Regions from separate parts of the Paenibacillus salivarius genome, predicted to be linked through region 2. Evidence: a T-box and tRNA genes for the amino acid it is inferred to sense, from the RefSeq annotation. Region 2 holds a T-box; the other regions hold tRNA genes.
What was found. The T-box of region 2 lies ahead of leuS (leucine--tRNA ligase). A T-box ahead of a tRNA ligase gene usually reads a tRNA of that ligase, here a tRNA-Leu.

Region 1: it has a tRNA-Leu gene. The T-box ahead of leuS (leucine--tRNA ligase) is inferred to sense a tRNA for this amino acid. The anticodon was not compared.
Region 3: it has a tRNA-Leu gene. The T-box ahead of leuS (leucine--tRNA ligase) is inferred to sense a tRNA for this amino acid. The anticodon was not compared.
Region 4: it has a tRNA-Leu gene. The T-box ahead of leuS (leucine--tRNA ligase) is inferred to sense a tRNA for this amino acid. The anticodon was not compared.

Annotation. Positions count from the first base shown of each region.
Region 1 is NZ_CP195592.1:2,208,139-2,213,006, forward strand. It holds partial or broken gene ACSFXJ_RS09810 (serine hydrolase domain-containing protein) at 1-816, shown strand, start outside; gene ACSFXJ_RS09815 (manganese catalase family protein) at 1,003-1,848, opposite strand; gene ACSFXJ_RS09820 (L,D-transpeptidase) at 1,932-2,270, opposite strand; tRNA gene ACSFXJ_RS09825 (tRNA-Leu) at 2,510-2,595, shown strand; gene ACSFXJ_RS09830 (hypothetical protein) at 2,745-3,086, opposite strand; gene ACSFXJ_RS09835 (IS4 family transposase) at 3,234-4,592, shown strand.
Region 2 is NZ_CP195592.1:1,974,250-1,979,117, forward strand. It holds gene ACSFXJ_RS08715 (hypothetical protein) at 1-395, shown strand, start outside; tRNA gene ACSFXJ_RS08720 (tRNA-Pro) at 934-1,007, opposite strand; T-box leader at 1,200-1,416, shown strand; gene leuS (leucine--tRNA ligase) at 1,686-4,127, shown strand; gene comER (late competence protein ComER) at 4,124-4,868, opposite strand, start outside.
Region 3 is NZ_CP195592.1:3,766,644-3,771,511, forward strand. It holds gene ACSFXJ_RS17345 (LysR family transcriptional regulator) at 1-524, opposite strand, end outside; gene ACSFXJ_RS17350 (YeiH family protein) at 658-1,674, shown strand; tRNA gene ACSFXJ_RS17355 (tRNA-Leu) at 1,816-1,900, opposite strand; gene ACSFXJ_RS17360 (carboxymuconolactone decarboxylase family protein) at 2,036-2,377, opposite strand; gene ACSFXJ_RS17365 (hypothetical protein) at 2,451-2,666, opposite strand; gene ACSFXJ_RS17370 (hypothetical protein) at 2,761-3,093, opposite strand; gene ACSFXJ_RS17375 (xanthine phosphoribosyltransferase) at 3,188-3,766, opposite strand; gene ACSFXJ_RS17380 (YkvI family membrane protein) at 3,877-4,868, shown strand, end outside.
Region 4 is NZ_CP195592.1:3,750,115-3,754,982, forward strand. It holds gene ACSFXJ_RS17280 (AraC family transcriptional regulator) at 1-604, opposite strand, end outside; gene ACSFXJ_RS17285 (glycoside hydrolase family 2 protein) at 749-2,491, shown strand; tRNA gene ACSFXJ_RS17290 (tRNA-Leu) at 2,573-2,657, opposite strand; gene ACSFXJ_RS17295 (sugar kinase) at 2,886-3,875, opposite strand; gene ACSFXJ_RS17300 (pectinesterase family protein) at 3,882-4,865, opposite strand; gene ACSFXJ_RS17305 (glycoside hydrolase family 28 protein) at 4,862-4,868, opposite strand, start outside.

The DNA of each region.
Region 1 (4,868 bases), 230 kb from region 2:
CACGAAGGCCGGATAAGCGAAATTCTTCATTATGGTTATGCGGACAAGAAAAAGGGGATTCCGCTCAGCGAAAATACGTTGTTTCGGGCAGGGTCAATTTCTAAAAGTGTAACGGCGTGGGGCATCATGAGCCTGGTTGAGGAAGGGCGTATTTCATTGGATGACCCGGTTGAAAAATACCTGACCGAATGGAAATTCCCCGAATCGGGCTTCGACCATCAGGAAATAACGATTAGAAGGTTGTTGAGCCATACCGCAGGTTTGCCTCCTCATAAAGGATACGTGGGCACGGAACCGGATGAGGAGCTTTATAGCTTAGTTGATTCTCTAAACGGAAAAGGAAGGTTCAACGAGCCGACAAAGATTACCGGCGAACCCGGGACGCAAGCGGACTATTCCGGCGCTGGATACACCATACTTCAGCTGTTGATCGAAGAGGTTACGGGAATATCCTATGAAGCGTATATGCAGGAACAAGTCTTGAAGCCGCTCGGGATGAACGCAAGTTCGTTCCGGCAAGATGCCGCCGATCCTTCTTTATCGAAAGCATACGGTTATTTCGGTCAGGAAATTCCGAACTATCTTTTTACGGAAAAAGCGGCGGCCGGTCTAAAAACAAACGCATCGGACATGTTGGCATTGATTATTGCTTCTCTGGACCGAGGAAACAAACTGGCTGAAGAAATGCAAAAGCCCGTGATGGGCGAAAATGGACTCGGGCTCTTTGCCAGGAAGTTATCCGACGGCAAAACGTTCATGTACCATTCCGGCGACAATCGGGGTTGGCATGCCCTTTACGGATTCGTTCCGGAAACCGGGGACGGGGTAGTCATTCTTACGAACAGCGACAACGGCATCGATTTAAGGCAAGATATTTATCATGCATGGATCGAATATGAAACCGGGGCGACGAGACCCGTAATTATAACGGCTGATCTTCGCATTAGCAAAAAGAGGCAATCCCTTAACGATTCGGGGATAGCCTCTTTTTCAAAGGGATATTTACTTTTCCTTATTCACCAAGTAAGGCGGAGTGCCCGGCGTGGAGTGCTGATGGTCGGCCGGAGGCAGCAGCTCCGGAGCTTCTCCGAAGGCCGGCGGGTTGGCAACATATTCAAAATGGCCTGTGCCGTCATAAAGCGGCCCGTTGGCCCAACGGCCCTCGCTGCTTTCCTCGCCCTGGGAGAAATTGTAGAACTGCCGGGTCGCTTCCTCGACCATCAGTTCTCTCGGGAAGGAGGCGGGGGCGATCGGTCCGTCCAGCTTTTCTATTTCCTCGATCGCGGCAAGCCACTGGTTTTGGTGGAAGGTGTCTCTCGCGATCATGAAAGACAGCATGTCCCGGACGCCAGGGTCCGTCGTTTGCTCGTATAACCGGACAACCTGGACGAGGCCTTGGGATTCCGCGTTCAAATTGGCCCGGAAATCGGCAAGCAGGTTGCCGCTGGATACGATGTATCTTCCGCTCCAAGGATACCCGTTGCTGTCCGACGGAGTCGCTCCGAGGCCGGCAACGATCGCGTGCTGCGGATTCATCCCGCCAAGTACGGCTCCCATGATCGGGTCTTTGGCGGCTTCTTCCTGCATGTCGGCAGGCGCGCCGTCCAAAAGCTGGGAAATCATCGTGCACAGCATTTCAACATGCGCGATTTCCTCGGTCCCGATATCGAGCAGCATATCGCGGTATTTTTGGTCACCCCGACAGTTGAATCCTTGAAAAAGATATTGCATCATGACGGACATTTCGCCGTATTGCCCGCCGAGGACTTCTTGGAGTTTGCGTGCGTATGCCGGATCAGGTCTGTCGGGTTTTGCTCGGTACTGTAGTTGCTTGATGTGGAAAAACATGAAATCCCTCCTGATGTATAGATGGCTTTCAGTTCGAGTAATAATTACCCGCCGCATTTTTTTCTAATCATCAGGAGATTTTCTTACTCTCTGATCGTCACTGCCGTTCCGATGGGAACCAGGTTAGCCAGTTGAGTGACATCTTCGTTGTGCATTCGGATGCAACCATGAGAAACTTCCTTTCCGATGGAAGAAGGGTCGTTCGTGCCGTGAATCCCGTAATGAGGACGGGATAACCCCATCCAGTAGACACCGAAAGGCCCCCCGGGATTCGGGGCTTTATTCACAATGGTGTAATTGCCTGTCGGGGTTTTGGTCAACATTTTGCCGATGCCGACAGGAAAACTGCGGGTTACGACATTATTGTCGAGCAGATAAAGTGTTCTGTCCGATAAATCCACGATGATGCTATAGTTTGGCATTCGGAACGCTCCTTTTTTGTTACCCAGAATATGATATGCAGAAGGAAAAGTTGAATCCGGGAGATAAACCGATAGCTCGTTCACTTGCATGCTTGCCATGCATCGCCTTGTCGTGCTATAATCAACACCGCAGGATTTTTTTGTGATTGCGCTTGAAAGTGCGATAATTTTTAATGGAAATTCTGCTCGAAATTCATCGGGTTATCGCCTTTATTTGGCGGTGAGCTCGCATCTTTTACGCCGGGGTGGCGGAATAGGCAGACGCACAGGACTTAAAATCCTGCGGTAGGTGACTACCGTACCGGTTCGAGCCCGGTCCTCGGCATTAACAAAAGTGGTAACTAAAAAATACGTCTCACCGTTATCATGCGGAGGAGGCGTATTTTTTGAATTTATGTGATTGTTTATGGATAAATTTACCACGTTGGATCAAGCCCTTGCGTTGAAGTTTGATAAGAAACCTATATTTGTTGGCTAAGGTTGATAAATGATGGCCAATAAAATCGTCACAGCTAGGAAAATTAACGTCAGCATACCGAAAATGGCAGTAACAAGCAATCGAGAATTCATGAATAATAACTTTGGTGACATCAACCCGAAAATAAAGAGAGTAAATGAAATTCCAGTAGAGTATAACATTCCAATTTCAAACTTGATGTCCTCTACGATTGATACAGATAAAACAGTAAACAGCACCTCTGCCAAAAATACAAGGAAAAATAGTCCACGGATAATTCTGAATCCTAAACGAATAGGTTCTTGAATTTCCGGTCCTTCATAGTAGCTAGTGATGTGTTTATCTTCTATGTAACTCAACTTTCGCACCTTGAAAATTAGTGTTAAGCCTTGATATGACTAGGATTTCTTATTGAAAAATCTCGTTCTTGACAGAAAAACACCTTTCCGTTTGGTAAAATGGAAGTAGCTAAACAAACCATTCCAAACAGAAAGGTGCGTAACTCTATGGTACAACACAACTTCCTGTCTGAAAAGGGCCAAGAACGAATCTCGACTTTATTTTCCGCTTTGCAAATCGGACAACTGTTGCGCAAAGCCGGCATTTCCAAGTCGTTCGGATTGTCCAGTCTTGCCATCTTTCAGCTGATCTTTACGCTCGTGTTTGAAGGGCGCAATTGGTTTCGTCTTCTGCATAGCGACCGCCGCCAGTCGTTGCCTGGCAAAGATGTAGTCTATCGATTCTTAAACCATCCACGCTTTGCCTGGCGACGATTTTTGCATGCCTTGAGTCTGAAGGTCGTTCAGCATTTTGATTCCTTAACCTCTTCGTCCCGCGTTCGGACGTTCATCATTGATGATTCGGTTCTTCGCAGGGATCGCAGCAAGAAAGCCGAGTTGCTTGCCCGCATCTTCGATCATACGACGGGGAGATATGCTCGCGGCTACAACATGCTCACGCTCGGATGGTCGGATGGCTTCAGCTTTGCGCCCATCGATTTTGTCATGCTCAGCTCGGCCAAGCTGACGAATCGCTTTTGCGAGATGAAGGAACGTCTGTCCAAGCGTACCCAAGGCTACAAACGCCGCATCGAGGCGCTTTCACGCAAACCGGATGCCGTGGCGGCTCTGCTTGATCGAGCGATTCAGGCTGGATTTAGCGCTGACTTTGTCCTGATGGACAGTTGGTTTACCCAAGCGCCTCTGTTGCGTGAACTGATGGCGAAAGGTCTGCATGTCATTGGGATGGTCAAGGCGATGAAACAACGATACCGGTTCGACGGAAAAAGCCTGACGCTCCATGAACTGTATGCCCTGTTGCCAAAGCAGAAAAACAAAGAAATCCTTGGCTCGGTCATCGTTCAAACCGCCTGCGGTTTGCCGATCAAATTGGTCTTTGTGCAAAACCGCCATCGGCGGCGGGATTGGCTGGTTCTGCTCAGCACCGATTTGGCGTTGGAAGAGGCTGAAATCGTTCGCATCTACGGCATGCGTTGGAGCATTGAGACGTTCTTCAAATTTGCCAAATCGTACCTGAAGCTGGGAACGGAGTTTCAAGGTCGTTCGTTTGATATGCTCATCAGCCACACCACGATCGTGTTTACCCGTTATCTCGTAATGGAATGGGAACGCCGTCACAACAACGACGCGCGGTCGTTGGGCGGTCTGTTTTTCCTGTTTTCCGACGAAGTTCGAGACCTGGATCTCAAAACGGCTTTGCAGCATCTGATCGCATTTTTCATGGCGTTCACGGAAGCGAAATCCAAACGGGATCAGTCTGCCGTTGTATGTCAACTCCAGCAATGGATTGCGAGTTTGCCCAATTATATCAAGGCTTTGTTCGGAAAATTAAGCTGCGAAAGTTGAGTATGTAACTATAAAATCTTTCTTTACGCCGTTTCCTTTCTTCCCGCTGAATAGTTGACATTTGCGTTCTAAAGTTCCTTTGAGCACGGTTGAGCATAGAAATCTCAATTCTCCTTTACCATTCTCCGTTTTTATAACTTTATTGTAAGATTCTACATGATATTCCTTAATCCTTCTTTAAGATAGTCAATCTTCGACTTTTTTAGCCTTTCCTGTTGCTGATCTTTTTTATAGGCCGATGGTCATATTTTTCGAAAAAAGCTTACTAATAATCTC
Region 2 (4,868 bases):
ATTACATAGACTCCAACATTTCTCCAGAGATTATCTCAGTTAATGACACGGTAGAGTTTAGATTTGTTATATATAATCAGTTCGGTGAAACAATAACACAAGAAGAAATTAATATAAATCTTGTATCTGATAATAGCAGCCATGTTCTATCTGAGAAGGTAAAAAGTAAGGATGGAGTATTCACCTTCAATTTCCGTTTTACTGAAAATGGAATTTGGAGATTGGATTTTATATCCAACCTTGTGTCAGATAGTTTTTTAATTCCAGTTGGTGAAGAATCAAGAAATGCGCTCAACAATATGATTAACAATTATGAAAATCATAGTCAAGAGAATCATATTCATGAGGATAGTAGTCAAGATAATCATATTAATGAAATTCATGTCAATCATTAGCTCTGATATGTTTGCTTTTACATAAATAGTAAACAAGCATCCTGGCTTATTTGGATGCTTTGTTTACTGTAATGCTCCACTTTGTCAAGACACGATTTTCTGAGGAATAATTTATGTCCCCCTTTTCGTGTAGACTACTATTGTAGCTGTTTAATAAAATGTATAGCAATGTTCTGGTTTGATTCCTTTGGTTCTGTCAAAATTATTGTGTACATTCATGAGAAGGAGCTCCTCGGGGATTTGGATTTAAGTTAAGTGATTGTCAATCCGTTTCGGATAAAAGAAGGAAAGCTGGAGCAGCATCTGGCCATTCGTGAGTAGTCCCCACGTTTCTTTCCTTGTAGCTGGCGATACATTACTTTAGTTTTTTCTCGTTAAAATTTTTGATAGCAAATTTCAGATGAATAAAAAAAGACAATACCCCTCAGGATTTTAATAATCCGTTAGGTTGTTGTCCTTTAATTCGGAACAGTCTCTGCCTTTGACAACAAAATACTACCTGGTCGGAAGGAACGGACCTTTAACATATAAAGAAAAATCGAGACGACAGGATTTGAACCTGCGACCTCTTGCTCCCGAAGCAAGCGCTCTACCAAGCTGAGCCACGTCTCGATAATAAATAAATATGGTGGAAACACTAATAAATTATACTCCTTTCGTCGAAGCTGTAAAGAGGGGCATTCGGGCTTTACGTGAAAAAGATTTCTCTGTTGCATGATGCTGGGAAGATCGCTATTCCTGTGGCGCTTCCCATTGACGAAGACGGGTTCCATTTTATATAATAATGGATAATTCAATTGGATATTTGTAACTTTGAAGAGGATTATTAGTTTGAATTCCTCCACCCAGAGAGCCGGTGCTTTGGTGCAAGCCGGTTGGAGAGAGCAAACGAACTCGCCTCGGAGTTACGATGCAAAACATCGTCGTCTTACCTGCGTTAAGGGTGTAAAGGGAGCGAAGGGCAAAGCATGTCCGGCGCTAACTAGGGTGGTACCACGGGAAATTTCCTCTCGTCCCTAGCGATAATACGCTACGGATGGGAGGTTTTTTTATTAAGGAAGTTCAAAAATCATATTTTGATCACGAAGGCACTCGTGAAGCGGATTCGACATCGAATCTTGAATTCAGCTCGGTCCTTCCGGTGCTCACGTAGGTTTTGCCTACGCTCCGCTCCTCAGTCCCGGCTTCATCCAACCTTCTCGGTGCTGAAAATCTGATTTTTGAACAAGATTTAATTTTTTTTCAGGATGTTTAATTAGAACCACGCTTTTCAAGGAGGATTCAACGGATATGACGGACAAAAACATGCCGCAGGACGTTTACCAGGCTCAGGCGATCGAGCCGAAGTGGCAGGCGTACTGGGACAAAAATCAAACTTTTAAAACACGGGAGGACGCGGGGAAACCGAAGTTTTACGCGCTGGATATGTTTCCTTATCCTTCGGGAGCCGGACTTCACGTAGGTCACCCGGAAGGCTACACGGCGACGGATATCGTGTCCCGCTTCAAGCGGATGCGCGGTTATAACGTGCTCCATCCGATGGGATGGGACGCCTTCGGCCTGCCGGCGGAACAACACGCGCTCGATACGGGCGAGCATCCGCGCGACATTACGGTCAAGAACATCAACAATTTCCGGCGCCAAATCAAATCGCTCGGTTTCTCCTACGACTGGGACCGGGAAATCAGCACGACGGATCCGGAGTACTATAAATGGACGCAGTGGATTTTTATCCAATTGTACAAAAAAGGCCTTGCCTATGTCGCCGAAGTTCCCGTCAACTGGTGCCCTGCATTGGGGACCGTACTGGCGAATGAAGAAGTCATCGACGGCAAAAGCGAACGCGGCGGTCACCCAGTTATCCGCAAACCGATGCGCCAATGGGTGCTGAAAATTACGGAATACGCGGAACGCCTGCTGGAAGACCTGGAGGAGCTTGACTGGTCGGAAAGCATCAAGGATATGCAACGCAACTGGATCGGCAAATCCGAAGGCGCGGAGGTCGTATTCGCGATCGACGGACATGACGAAACTCTGACGGTATTTACGACTCGTCCGGACACCTTGTTCGGCGCGAGCTATGCCGTGCTCGCACCGGAGCATGAGCTTGTCGCGAAGATCGCGACCGAGGCGCAGCGCGATGCGGTCAAAGCGTATCAGGATCAGGCCGCTCACAAGAGCGACTTGGAACGCACCGACCTCGCCAAAGAGAAAACCGGCGTATTTACCGGTGCCTATGCGGTGAACCCGGTAAACGGCGCGAAAGTGCCGATCTGGATCGCGGATTACGTATTGGCCGGCTACGGAACCGGTGCGATTATGGCCGTTCCCGGTCATGACGAACGGGACTACGAGTTCGCGAAGCAATTCGACCTGCCGATTATTGAAGTCGTCGAGGGCGGAGATTTGGCGAGAGAGGCTTATGCGGGAGACGGGCCACACGTCAATTCCGAATTCCTGAACGGGTTGTCCAACGAGGAAGCGATCAAGAAAATGATCGCCTGGCTGGAGGAAAACGGCAAGGGTAAAGGGAAGGTAACCTACCGTCTTCGCGACTGGCTGTTCAGCCGCCAGCGTTATTGGGGCGAACCGATTCCGATTTTGCATCTGGAAGACGGCACGATGAAGCCGGTGCCTGAGGACCAGCTTCCGCTGGTGCTGCCGGACGTCGACGCGATCAAACCGTCCGGTACGGGCGAGTCGCCGCTGGCCAATGTGACCGAGTGGGTGAACACGACCGATCCGGAAACCGGATTGCCGGCACGCCGCGAGACGAACACGATGCCGCAATGGGCGGGAAGCTGCTGGTATTACCTGCGTTATATCGATCCGCATAACGATAAAGAGCTGTGCTCCAAAGAGAAGCAGGAACAATGGCTGCCGGTCGACTTGTACATCGGCGGCGCGGAACATGCCGTGCTCCATTTGCTGTATGCGCGCTTCTGGCACAAGGTGCTTTACGATCTGGGCGTCGTTTCGACCAAAGAGCCGTTCCACAAGCTGGTCAACCAAGGGATGATTCTCGGAACGAACAACGAGAAAATGAGTAAATCCCGCGGCAATGTCATCAATCCGGACGAAATCGTGAACAAGTACGGCGCGGACACATTGCGCATGTATGAAATGTTCATGGGCCCGCTGGAAGCGACCAAGCCTTGGAACGAGAACGGCGTGGAAGGTACGCACCGCTTCCTTTCCCGCGTATGGCGCTTGTTCGTTGCCGAGGACGGCAGCCTGAACGCGAAAATCGTGGACGGAGACGGCAGCGATGAGTTCAAACGGACCTGGCACAAGACGATCAAAAAAGTGACGGAAGACTTCGAAGCCCTGCGTTTCAACACTGCGATCAGCCAGCTGATGATCTTTATCAACGAAGCTTATAAGACGGATGTCGTTCCTAAGGCCGCCGCGGAAAACTTCGTGCAAATGCTGTCCCCGCTGGCGCCGCATCTTGCGGAAGAATTGTGGGAGAAGCTTGGCCATCAAAACACGGTCACATATGAGCCGTGGCCTGCCTTTGACGAAGCTTGGACCGTCGATTCCGAGGTTGAAATCGTCGTCCAGGTCAACGGAAAGATCGTTGACCGGACGAAGATATCCAAAGATCTCGATCAAGCGGCAATGCAAGAGCACAGCTTGAGCCTGCCGAACGTTAAACAAGCCATCGAAGGCAAGTCGATCCGCAAAGTCATCGCCGTGCCAGGTAAACTGGTCAACATCGTCGCCGGTTAAACCCGCCCGTCCTGGACGACGCCTTCGTCCGGCAACGGGTGGAACAATTCGTCCAGCTTGCCGAGATCCTCGTCGAATTTCCGGTGGGTCGTTTCGATCAGGCTGGCGAATACCTGTTCAAGGCTGCCGCGCAGTACGGCGATCCCTTCGGCGGTCACTCCTCCCGGAACGGCTACCCGGCGCTGCAGTTCTTCCGGCGTAAATCCGCCTTCCGTCAGCAGCTTCCCGGTACCGTGAACCATTTCCGCTCCCAGGCGGACGGCATCCGCCAGTTTGATGCCGGTCTGTCTGGAGGCGGCTTCCGCCCACTGCTGCAGGAAAAAGGCGATGAACGCCGGACCGCAGCTGGCGATGTCGGAAGCAATGCGCGTCTCGGTCTCGCGGATGGGTACCGGAATGCTGATGGAAGACATCAGCTGCTCCAAGAGGAGGCGGTCCTCCGGCAAAATCCGGCTTCCGTAAATGCAGAGCGATGCCCCGGATAGCTCCGAGTGGGTAATGGAAGGGATAATTTTGGCGATTTTCGAAGGGATCCGCTCTTCCAGCATGGCGATTTGCACCGGACTGGTGATGGACACAACGATTTGCCGCTCGGTCAGCACTCCGGCCAGTTCATCGATAACGGCCGGATAATCGAGCGGCTTCACACATAAAAATACGATTTGGCTCCCGTTCGCGGCTTCGGCAATGCTGCCGGTAACGCGAAGTCCGGGATGCCGGTCCGCCAGCAGCTCAGCCTTG
Region 3 (4,868 bases), 1.8 Mb from region 2:
ACTAAAGGATGCGACGGCGATGCAACGATGACCATCTGATCCTCCGAAACGATTTCCGAATGCAATGGAAGATCGCCCCCTAAGCCCTCGATAATCCCAATATCCAATTGGTAGGAATTCACCAGGTCGATGATTTCTTTCGTGTTGTGGATGACGATTGATGGTTCGATCAGCGGGTACTCTTTTTTCAGCCTTGCGATAACGTGCGGCAAAATATATTCACCGAATGTATAGCTCGCGCCAATCGCGATCGGACCGCTGGCATTGTTGGACAAATCATCCACTAAACAACGCATTCTTGTATGGAGTGCAAGGATCTCTTTTGCATGATGGTAGACAATCTCCCCGGCTTTAGTCATTCGAACGTGTTTATTGTTTCGCTCCAATACCCTTGTCCCCAACAATCTCTCCAATGTTCTAATGTATTGACTGACGGCCGGTTGGGTCATATGCAGTTCCTCGGCGGCTTTCGTGAAATTTTCTTTTTCAACGACCTTCATGAATACTTCTAAATATTGATCCACATCGGACACTTCCGCTCATTTTGATATTCTTGATTTATACGGTTTTACTTATCATCCCCATTATATATCATTATTTTTCTTATAGATAACGCGGAGGTACATTGGATTTGCGAAATTAACTTGGGGTGATGATATGGAAATCCAGCGTGCAAATAAAAAGATAGCTTCCGTGGGGTTGTTGTTCTCAGGCATTGCCTTCACCGTCGTAATGGCTGCTATGGGGGTTGCCTTATCGAAGGTTCCGGGGTTCGATCATGTCGGCCCAATGGCCTGTGCGATCGTGATCGCAGTCATTTATCGGCAGCTATTCGGTTACCCGGAGGCGTTAAGGTCAGGGATTCAATGTTCGGCCAAACGTTTTTTACGTATTGCAATTATCTTATATGGCCTGAAATTAAATATAAATACAGTCTATCACCAGGGTCTTCCCCTGCTTGCCCGGGATGCGGCCGTCGTCGGATTTGCGATCCTGGCAACCGTTTGGCTTGGAAAAATGCTAAAAGCAGATTCGTCATTATCATTGCTTCTCGGGATAGGCACAGGCGTCTGCGGTGCCGCAGCCATTGCCTCCGTATCCCCCATATTGAAAGCTGATGACGAGGATACCGCCATTGGAGTCGGTATAATAGCACTTGTAGGAACCGCTTTTTCGGTTGTGTATACCCTTCTTCGACCCTTATTGCCGATTTCGGATATCCATTACGGAATTTGGAGCGGAATCAGTCTTCATGAAATTGCGCACGTCGCCTTGGCAGGGACTCCAGCCGGACAGGATGCACTCGCAATCGCTTTGCTGGCCAAATTAGGCAGAGTACTGCTATTAATTCCTTTATGCTTTATTTTGATCTTTTGGATGAAACGAAAAAATCCCGGAACCGCCGGCGGCTCAAAAATTGAATTTCCTTGGTTCCTTATCGGTTTTATTCTCATGAGTTTATTGGGAAGTTTCGGACTAAGCCATTCGACTATTATTTCCCGGGCTATGATGAATGATATATCCAATTTAACGACCTTTATGCTCACAACGGCCATGGTCGGGCTTGGATTGAACGTAAATCTGCGCGAGCTTCGGGCAAAAGCGTTTAAACCGCTCATTGCGATGTTAATCACCTCTTTTGCGCTATCCGTTGTTACGTTTTTTATGGCTTAAAAGCTGTCTTTAAGAGAGACTCGTGGATGATAACAGGCCATCTTAGCGCAAGCGATCCGCAAACCCATGAAAATTCCAAGCATGCAAAAAAAACTCCCGAATTACCGGTAAGGTAATTCGGGAGCTTGGTTGTTAAGAGAATGCGGTCGAGAGGACTCGAACCTCCACGGGGGGTTAGCCCACACGGACCTGAACCGTGCGCGTCTGCCAATTCCGCCACGACCGCTCATTTGCTGTTGCCGGAAAACGTTCTTTCGCAGCGACAAGATTTATAATATCACGCGATAAATGCTGAGTCAATAGAAAAATCAGGAAGCTGCCCCTGCAAGCAGAACGTCTGCTGCAGGAGCATAGCCATCTTTTATTGGACGGGGGTTCCTAATGCATCCTGAACCCGAATCACGCCTTGCGATAAGGCGTTTCCGGCCAGCGCGGCCGAGGCGACGGCCACCGTCTCCAGCAGCTCCGCTTCGGTAGCCCCCTTGGATCTGGCCTCCGTCGCATGATAATAGGTGCACACCTCGTTGTTCGTCGACAGCGCGATACCGAGCGCGATCAGCTGCTTCGTTTTGGCATCCAATACGCCCTCTCCGAAGCTTTCTCCGGTAAATGCATGGTACGCTTCCGTAGCTCCCGGTACCGCTTCCGCATAACTGTTGATTTGGTCCTTATAGGCTTTGATTTTATCGTTGACAAGGGACATCGGAATGAGCTTCCTTTCTGCAAGGGATTGGCTTCTTACCTTACTACGTTGTCCCGCTTCGTCAAAAATATGCCTATTCTTCCGGGAATACCCGCGGTTCCTTTGCCCGACGATAACTGTAGCGCCGGTCCAGCTTGACCACATTCCGGTTGGGTTTTCGGATGATGACATGGGTCTCGTCCCAAGCGACGACAATCCCCCTGACATCATTCTCGGGTATCGCATCCCGGACCACGCGAACCTTTTCTCCGGATAATCGAAATTCATTTAATTCTTCATCCGAAATCATACCAAGACACCGTCCCTCTTCATTTTATATTAACAAAAAAAGACCCCGCAGCAAGCTGCCGGAGTCTCTTTATTTCGACCCTGTCCATGACCGCTTACCGCGGCGCGTGTTCCTTGCTGTCGTTCTTTTCAAACCAGAAATCGAGCACTTTGGCGGACATGACCCGTTGTTGTAAATAAGCAACCTGCTGAGGAGTGAACTCCTCTTTCCAATCAATACCAAGCTCCTCGCAGAGTCCGGCTATCGTAAGCAGCTGAGACCAAGCTACATAACGCTTATACCAAAAAAATTGAGGATGCTCCAGCATATAGGGATAAAGATCGTCAAACTCCGTATGTTTGCAATCCAGGGCACGTTCAAAGGTAACCTTGGCTTCGGACAATTTGGAAATGAAAAACTCCGGATTCACTACAGATTCGTTCCCCATCTTATTTGCCTCCTCTCTCTAGTAATCCCCATTATAACGAAAAAACGGAGGCCTGCAAAGAACTGACTGAAAATTGGAATAAATATTTCATTATTTACGCTTCATCCGCGAAAATAATCCGTCCGTCCTCGAGCGAAGCAATCCGTGCAAGCGATTCAAGCCGGATGCCCTGGTTCCGCAGCGCGTCGGCTCCGGGCTGGAAGCATTTTTCCACGACAATGCCCGCACCCACCAATTGGGCCCCGGACCGTTCGATAATTTTCACGATGCCTTTGGCCGCGTCCCCATTGGCGATAATGTCGTCGATGAACAGAATCCGGTCGTCCGGCGAAATGAATTCGCGGGAAATGAGCAGGTCCGTCACGATTCCTTTCGTAAAGGACGGCACGCGCTCGCACAGCATATCGGGCTCGGCAAGCAGCGTTTTTTTGCGGCGGGCAAAAACAAGCGGCACCCCAAGCTCATAAGCGGTGGCAAACGCGACGGCAATTCCCGACGACTCGACGGTAACCACGCGGGTGACCCCGGCTTCCCGGAACCGCTGGGCAAATTGCTTGCCCATTTCCATGGTCAATGCGGGATCGACCTGATGGTTCAGAAGCGCATCCAGCTTCAGCACCTGATCCGATACGACCACGCCATGTTCCACAATTTGTTGTTTCAATTTTTCCATACTTATCATTTCCTCCCGAAGCGATAATCACATTTTGGGTTTTGAGTCATGTCCCGTTCCCGGACAACATACCTTGTACTATATATAGCACATCGGCCGGGGGGAAAACCATGAAAAATGCCGCCAAAGTGTTGCAAATCGCTTTCACTTATATCGGAACCGTCGTCGGCGCAGGATTTGCGACCGGGCAAGAGATACTTCAGTTTTTCACCAAGTACGGAAAATGGGGCGGCCCGGCCATCCTCCTGGCCACCGTCCTGTTTATTTGGCTCGGAACCAAAATGATGCTGCTTGCCCAAAAGATTAAAGCCGAATCGTTTGAAGACCTGAATCGCAAGCTGTTTGGCGACCGGATCGGACAAGTCTTAAGCTTGTTTACCATGGTCGTCCTGATCGGCGTAAACAGCGTCATGCTGGCCGGAGCCGGATCGGTGTTTATGGAGCACTTCGGCCTGCATTACCAAATCGGGCTATGGGTGACCCTGATCTTCACGTTTTTCCTGATCGGCAGAGGCATTAACGGCGTAATGAAGCTCAACTCCATCGTCGTCCCGATGATGATTACGCTGTCGCTGACGATTATTTTCAGTACGGCGGGGTCGCCCGGGGCGTCCAGTTTTCTCACGCTGACGACGGATCGCCCTCTCTTCGCGGCATGGGCCTCGCCGCTCATGTATGCCGCCTTCAACCTATCCATGGCCCAAGCCGTTCTCGTCCCGATCGGCAGCCATACGAACGACCGGCGGGCCATCGTGTGGGGCGGTATGATCGGAGGGCTGGGCGTCGGATTTTTGCTGATGGCCGGCCATTTCGCGTTGTCGGCCCATATGCCGGGGATCGTTCAATTCGAGATCCCGATGGGAAATATCGCCCGTCAGCTCGGCGGCACGATACAGTTTATCTATATCGGGCTTATATTTATGGAAATATTCAGCACGTTCGTTGCCGATATTTACGGAGTTACCCTGCAGATTAAACAGCGGCTGAAGCTGCCGCCCAAGCTGATCGTTTTCGGCGTTTTAATGATCTGTTATGTCACGAGTCAGTTCGGTTTCAGCTCGCTTCTCTCCGTGCTTTATCCCGCCTTCGGCCTCTTTAGCCT
Region 4 (4,868 bases), 1.8 Mb from region 2:
AACCCGTCTCCTCCGCCAATTCGGTGATGCGAAACTCGGTGGCAAATCCCGTGTCCAGTTTCTCTTTGAATCTTCGAAGAGCCGCTGTTATTCCTTCCTCACCGCTGTTTCTTCCCCTTTCTTCCGCCGCCTCGTGTACCTCTTGCACCAAACGATACCAGACAGATTTCACGCGTGCCTCTCGTGCGAAATCTCCAGGTACCCATTCTCTCTCCGCTTCACGGAAAAGTTCTCCGATCTTACCCGTACGCTCACTCTGTAAAGGCAAAAGTAACGGCAGCCGCAGCCGTTCAATAGGCTCAGGGGCTTCCCATCCATTCTCGCTCTTTCTTAACGAAGCGCAATCAAAGAGCAGCATCGTCATACGGAGCGGATGATTCTCGGAGGACTTCATATGAAGAGGCAACCTGGGCCAAAGGTACACCAATGTACCTCCTCCTACTTCCACGTCCCCTTCCTCGAAACTGAAAATTCCCTTGCCGCTGTGGATGTAGTAAAAGGTTTGCCCGGACAATGTCTGCCGAATATCCTCCCAACCTGGCAGCGCCGGCTTGGCGAGTACCCAGTGTATATGCACGACCATATTTCCTAAAGCATATTCCATTGGTCTCCCCCTATCGATAATTGTATCATTTATGATAAATGATCAGGATTGGTTTTACCATTGTTCCTGCATTGCTGCAGATGCTACACTCCGAACATACAGACCAACAAATCTAAATACGACAAAAATAAATCATTGGAGATGATGAATGTGATCCGAACATTTCAGCAGCATCGGCTTAGGGAATGCCATTTTCTTGACGGATTATGGGATTTCGTTTTTGACAAGGATGATATTGGATTATCTGAAGAGTGGCACACAAATTTTCCTTCCGAGTATGATCGCATGCCGGTACCGGCCTGTTGGAATAACGAGCTCGGCAAGTTCGACTACGAAGGCGTGGCATGGTACCGCACTTCGGTAACACTAGACGAGAGCAGCCATTTGCGTCTATTGTTCCACGCCGTGATGGGACATGCGGATGTGTACTGGGATGGGCGGCATCTCGGATACCACTATGGTGGATTTACTCCATTTGACTTCACCATCCCTAATGCCACGGCCGGGGTTCACCAGCTTGTCGTCCGCACAGACAGCACGCTGGGGTATAACACTTTGCCGTACCACATTGTGGACTGGTTTCATTACGGCGGAATCATTCGGCCCGTAGAGGTACAGCGATTGCCTGATGTCTGGATCGAGGGGATGCGTATTACCTACGAAATGAGGGGAGATTCCATTGCTGATGTCCGAATCCTGCTCAAACTCCGCTCCATATCGGACACTCCAGTCGAAGTGCCCCTATCCCTCTATCGGAACAATGAGATATTCTTTGCTGACAGCGCTTCCCTTCCTGCCAACGGCAGTATGGAACTCGTCGTGGAACAAGCCTGGTCGGACCTCCAGCGATGGGAACCTGAGGATCCTGTTCTCTACATGATCAGAGCCGTAGCCGGGCATGACGATCGGACAGACCGCATCGGGTTCCGCACCGTGGAGACCCGGAATAAGAAGATTCTGCTAAACGGCAAGGAGCTTTATCTCCAGGGAGTTAACCGTCACGAGGAACACCCGGAATGGGGCTTCGCTTTCCCCAACAAATTGATGACCAAGGAGCTTGATATCATCCTGCAGATGGGCTGCAATACTGTACGCGGGTCACATTACCCCCAGAGTGAATACTGGCTCGATCTGCTGGATGAGCGAGGCGTACTCTTCTGGAGCGAGATTCCGATTTGGGGCGCAGCGTTCCCGGCGGAGCACACGGACGACCCGCTCTTCGTCAAACGTGCGATAACCATGATGGATGAGATGATCGAGCGAGATCTTCATCATCCCTCGATCCTGTTCTGGTCTGTTCATAATGAGATTGATACGCGCTCCAGGCAGGCCTATGAGTTGTCCGTCAAAATGACTGAACTCGTCAGGAGCAAGGATTCGTCAAGGCTGGTGGCTTACGCCACTATGCACCCTATGAATGACATCTGCCTCGGACTATTTGACGTTATCGGAATTAATTATTATGGCGGATGGTATTTCGGTCATGTCGAGTTCGAAGAGATGCTTGAAATCTTTCATGAACGCTGCAAGGAATATGGAGCAGAGGACACTCCGGTGCTTATGACCGAATTTGGCGGAGCAGGCGTATTCGGAGATTCCGGCTGGGAATCCCGTCTATTTAGCGAGGATTACCAGGCTGATATACTCAGCAAGTCCCTGAAGCTCTTCCGGGCCGATCCAAAGATTAGCGGCACCTATGTATGGCAGTTTGCAGATACACGAGCCCAACTGCAGAGTCATCTTCCCCACTTCAGGGACCGGGCACGTTCCTTCAATAACAAGGGGCTGGTCAACGAATATCGCAAACCTAAGCTTGCCTATCGTGTGGTCAAGGGCATTTATACCGGCCAAAACGATCCATACGACTGGGGTTCCACACTGAGATGATCTGTAAGGGCAACGGCGTTATGAAAAAAGCTCTTGAATCTCCATAAAAGGAAACTCAAGAGCTTATTCATTGTCAGTTAATGCGGTCGAGAGGACTCGAACCTCCACGGGGGGTTAGCCCACACGGACCTGAACCGTGCGCGTCTGCCAATTCCGCCACGACCGCATATGTTGATGTCGATGCAATGTTTTGCAGCAACGAAATAAATATTATCACGTATTTCATAGAGAGTCAACAAGCAAATGTTTATACTATTTTCTCGAAAGAATCATGATGATGGGGAGCTGCTTCATGAAAAAGCAATTTATTGACGCCATCCACGATCGTTCCCTGACCGACCTGATGCAAACAGAAAAAGCGTCCGTCAACGGCCGCTTTTTCTCGCACTTCACGCTATCTTTCCACGTGTCCACGCCCTGCCATGACGGCTTCCACTTCCTCTGCCGTCGGAAGTCCTTCCCAGTCTCCATGAGCTTGTACGACCAATGACCCGATCAAATTCCCGAGAAGCACGGCATCTTTAGGCGAGGATCCTTCGAGTAGTCCCGCCAGGAAACCCGCACAAAATCCGTCCCCGGCTCCGACGGGATCCACCGCACGCTCCTTCTCGACCGGAAAGAACGGCACTTCGGTCAGCACTCCGCCTTCAAGCAAATAAGTGATCCCCGGCCCGCCTTTGATTACGGTCACGGCAGAAAGGGCATTCAACTCGGGAATGATCTCGTCCAGCGTTTCTTTGCGGTAGAGGAGCTTCAATTCGTCTAAACCGGGCAGGAAATAATCCGCCTGCTCCGCCAGCGCGAGGAGAACGGGCCTTGCTTCTTCCCCGCTCCACAGCTTCAACCGCAGATTCGGGTCGAAAGACACCTTCGTCCCGTGCTTTTTGGCAAGCTCGACGGCTTTGAACACCGTGGCCCTGCTGGATTCCCCGATCGCGGCCGTGATCCCCGTGACATGAAGAATTTCGGCGCTCGCGATATATTCCTCGCTCAAATGCTCCGGACTCATGAATCTGGCGGCGGAATATCTCCGGTAATAATAAACCGAGCTTTTGCCCCCGATCTTTTCCCGGATCATGAGTCCGGTGGAAGCATCGTCCGCAAAACCGGCACGGGAAACATCGACGCCTTCTCCCCGAATCGTCTTGAGAATCCTGCGACCGACCGGATCGTTTCCAAGCCTTCCGAACCACCCCGCCCGGATCCCGAGCCTCGCGAGCCCGATGGCAACGTTGCTTTCGGCTCCGCCGAAGGACATTTCAAGCTCGCTGCCGTATTCCAAACCTTTTAAGCCGGACGGCATGAACAGTCCCATCGATTCTCCGAATGTGACAATCCGAGGCCCGCCGCCTGTTGACCGGAAAACTACCGTACCTTCTGCCATGCTTCGTTATCTCCCTTGTTTCCAAAATTCCGTTTCCGGAAATACAGATTCAACACGGTATTCCCATTCCCCGTCGGGGTGTTCCGAGCACTCCGCCCACGGTGCGCGTTGCGGTCTCAGCCGACCGGCAGCCGCCGTCCCCAATTCCGCATACCGGACCGTGGCCTCGTTTGCGGGATCATTCCAGTTATCCCAACCTAGCGGGTGGATATGTCCGCCCATTTTGCATTGCACAAACACCGTTTGCGCAAATTCCCGCCAAGGCCGTCCCAGATATACCGACTCGTCGGGAACACCGGAAGCCGCGGTCAGGAAGCAATCGCGAAACACATAACCGTGCTTCCGCCCATTAGGTGTAGAAGCTGCCGTGATAAAGCCGGCGCCGGCTTCAGCATGAACGAGACTGCGGATCTCGCAAGCCTCGAACACGGCCGTTGCGCCGCCGAAAATAAAATCGACCGTTCCCTCGATATAGCAGTTTTGGTAATACTGGCGGTACTCGGCATGATGCTCCTTCAAAGTTATCCCGCCAAATACCGCCCTTTCCCGGGGGGCCGGGGGCAAAGGACCCGTGAATAGCGTATCCTGATGCCCCTTGAACGCGCAGTTTCGAAACACGGTCCTGTCGCAATGCGCGTACACGGCGACGGCCTGGCCGATATCCCGGCCTTGTCCGGCCGTATTGGATACCGTGAGATTTTCGACTACGAGATCGCTGCCGCCTAGAAATAACGTCGGCGTCGCAAACGTGCCGATTTCCTCCCCGTTTTCGTCCAACTCCTTGGCATAACGATTCATGGTTATCTCGACCTTGCCTACGCCTACGATCCGAAGATGCGAGCGGTAAATCTTTACCGTTTCTTCATACACCCCCGATAGAATGTACAACGTTGCCGGCTTCACCGAAGAATCCCGTTCCAGTGCGTCAACCGCATCCTGGATCCTGCCGTAATCGCAAAAGGGGGCTTTGCCTACAACAACGTCATTCATGGC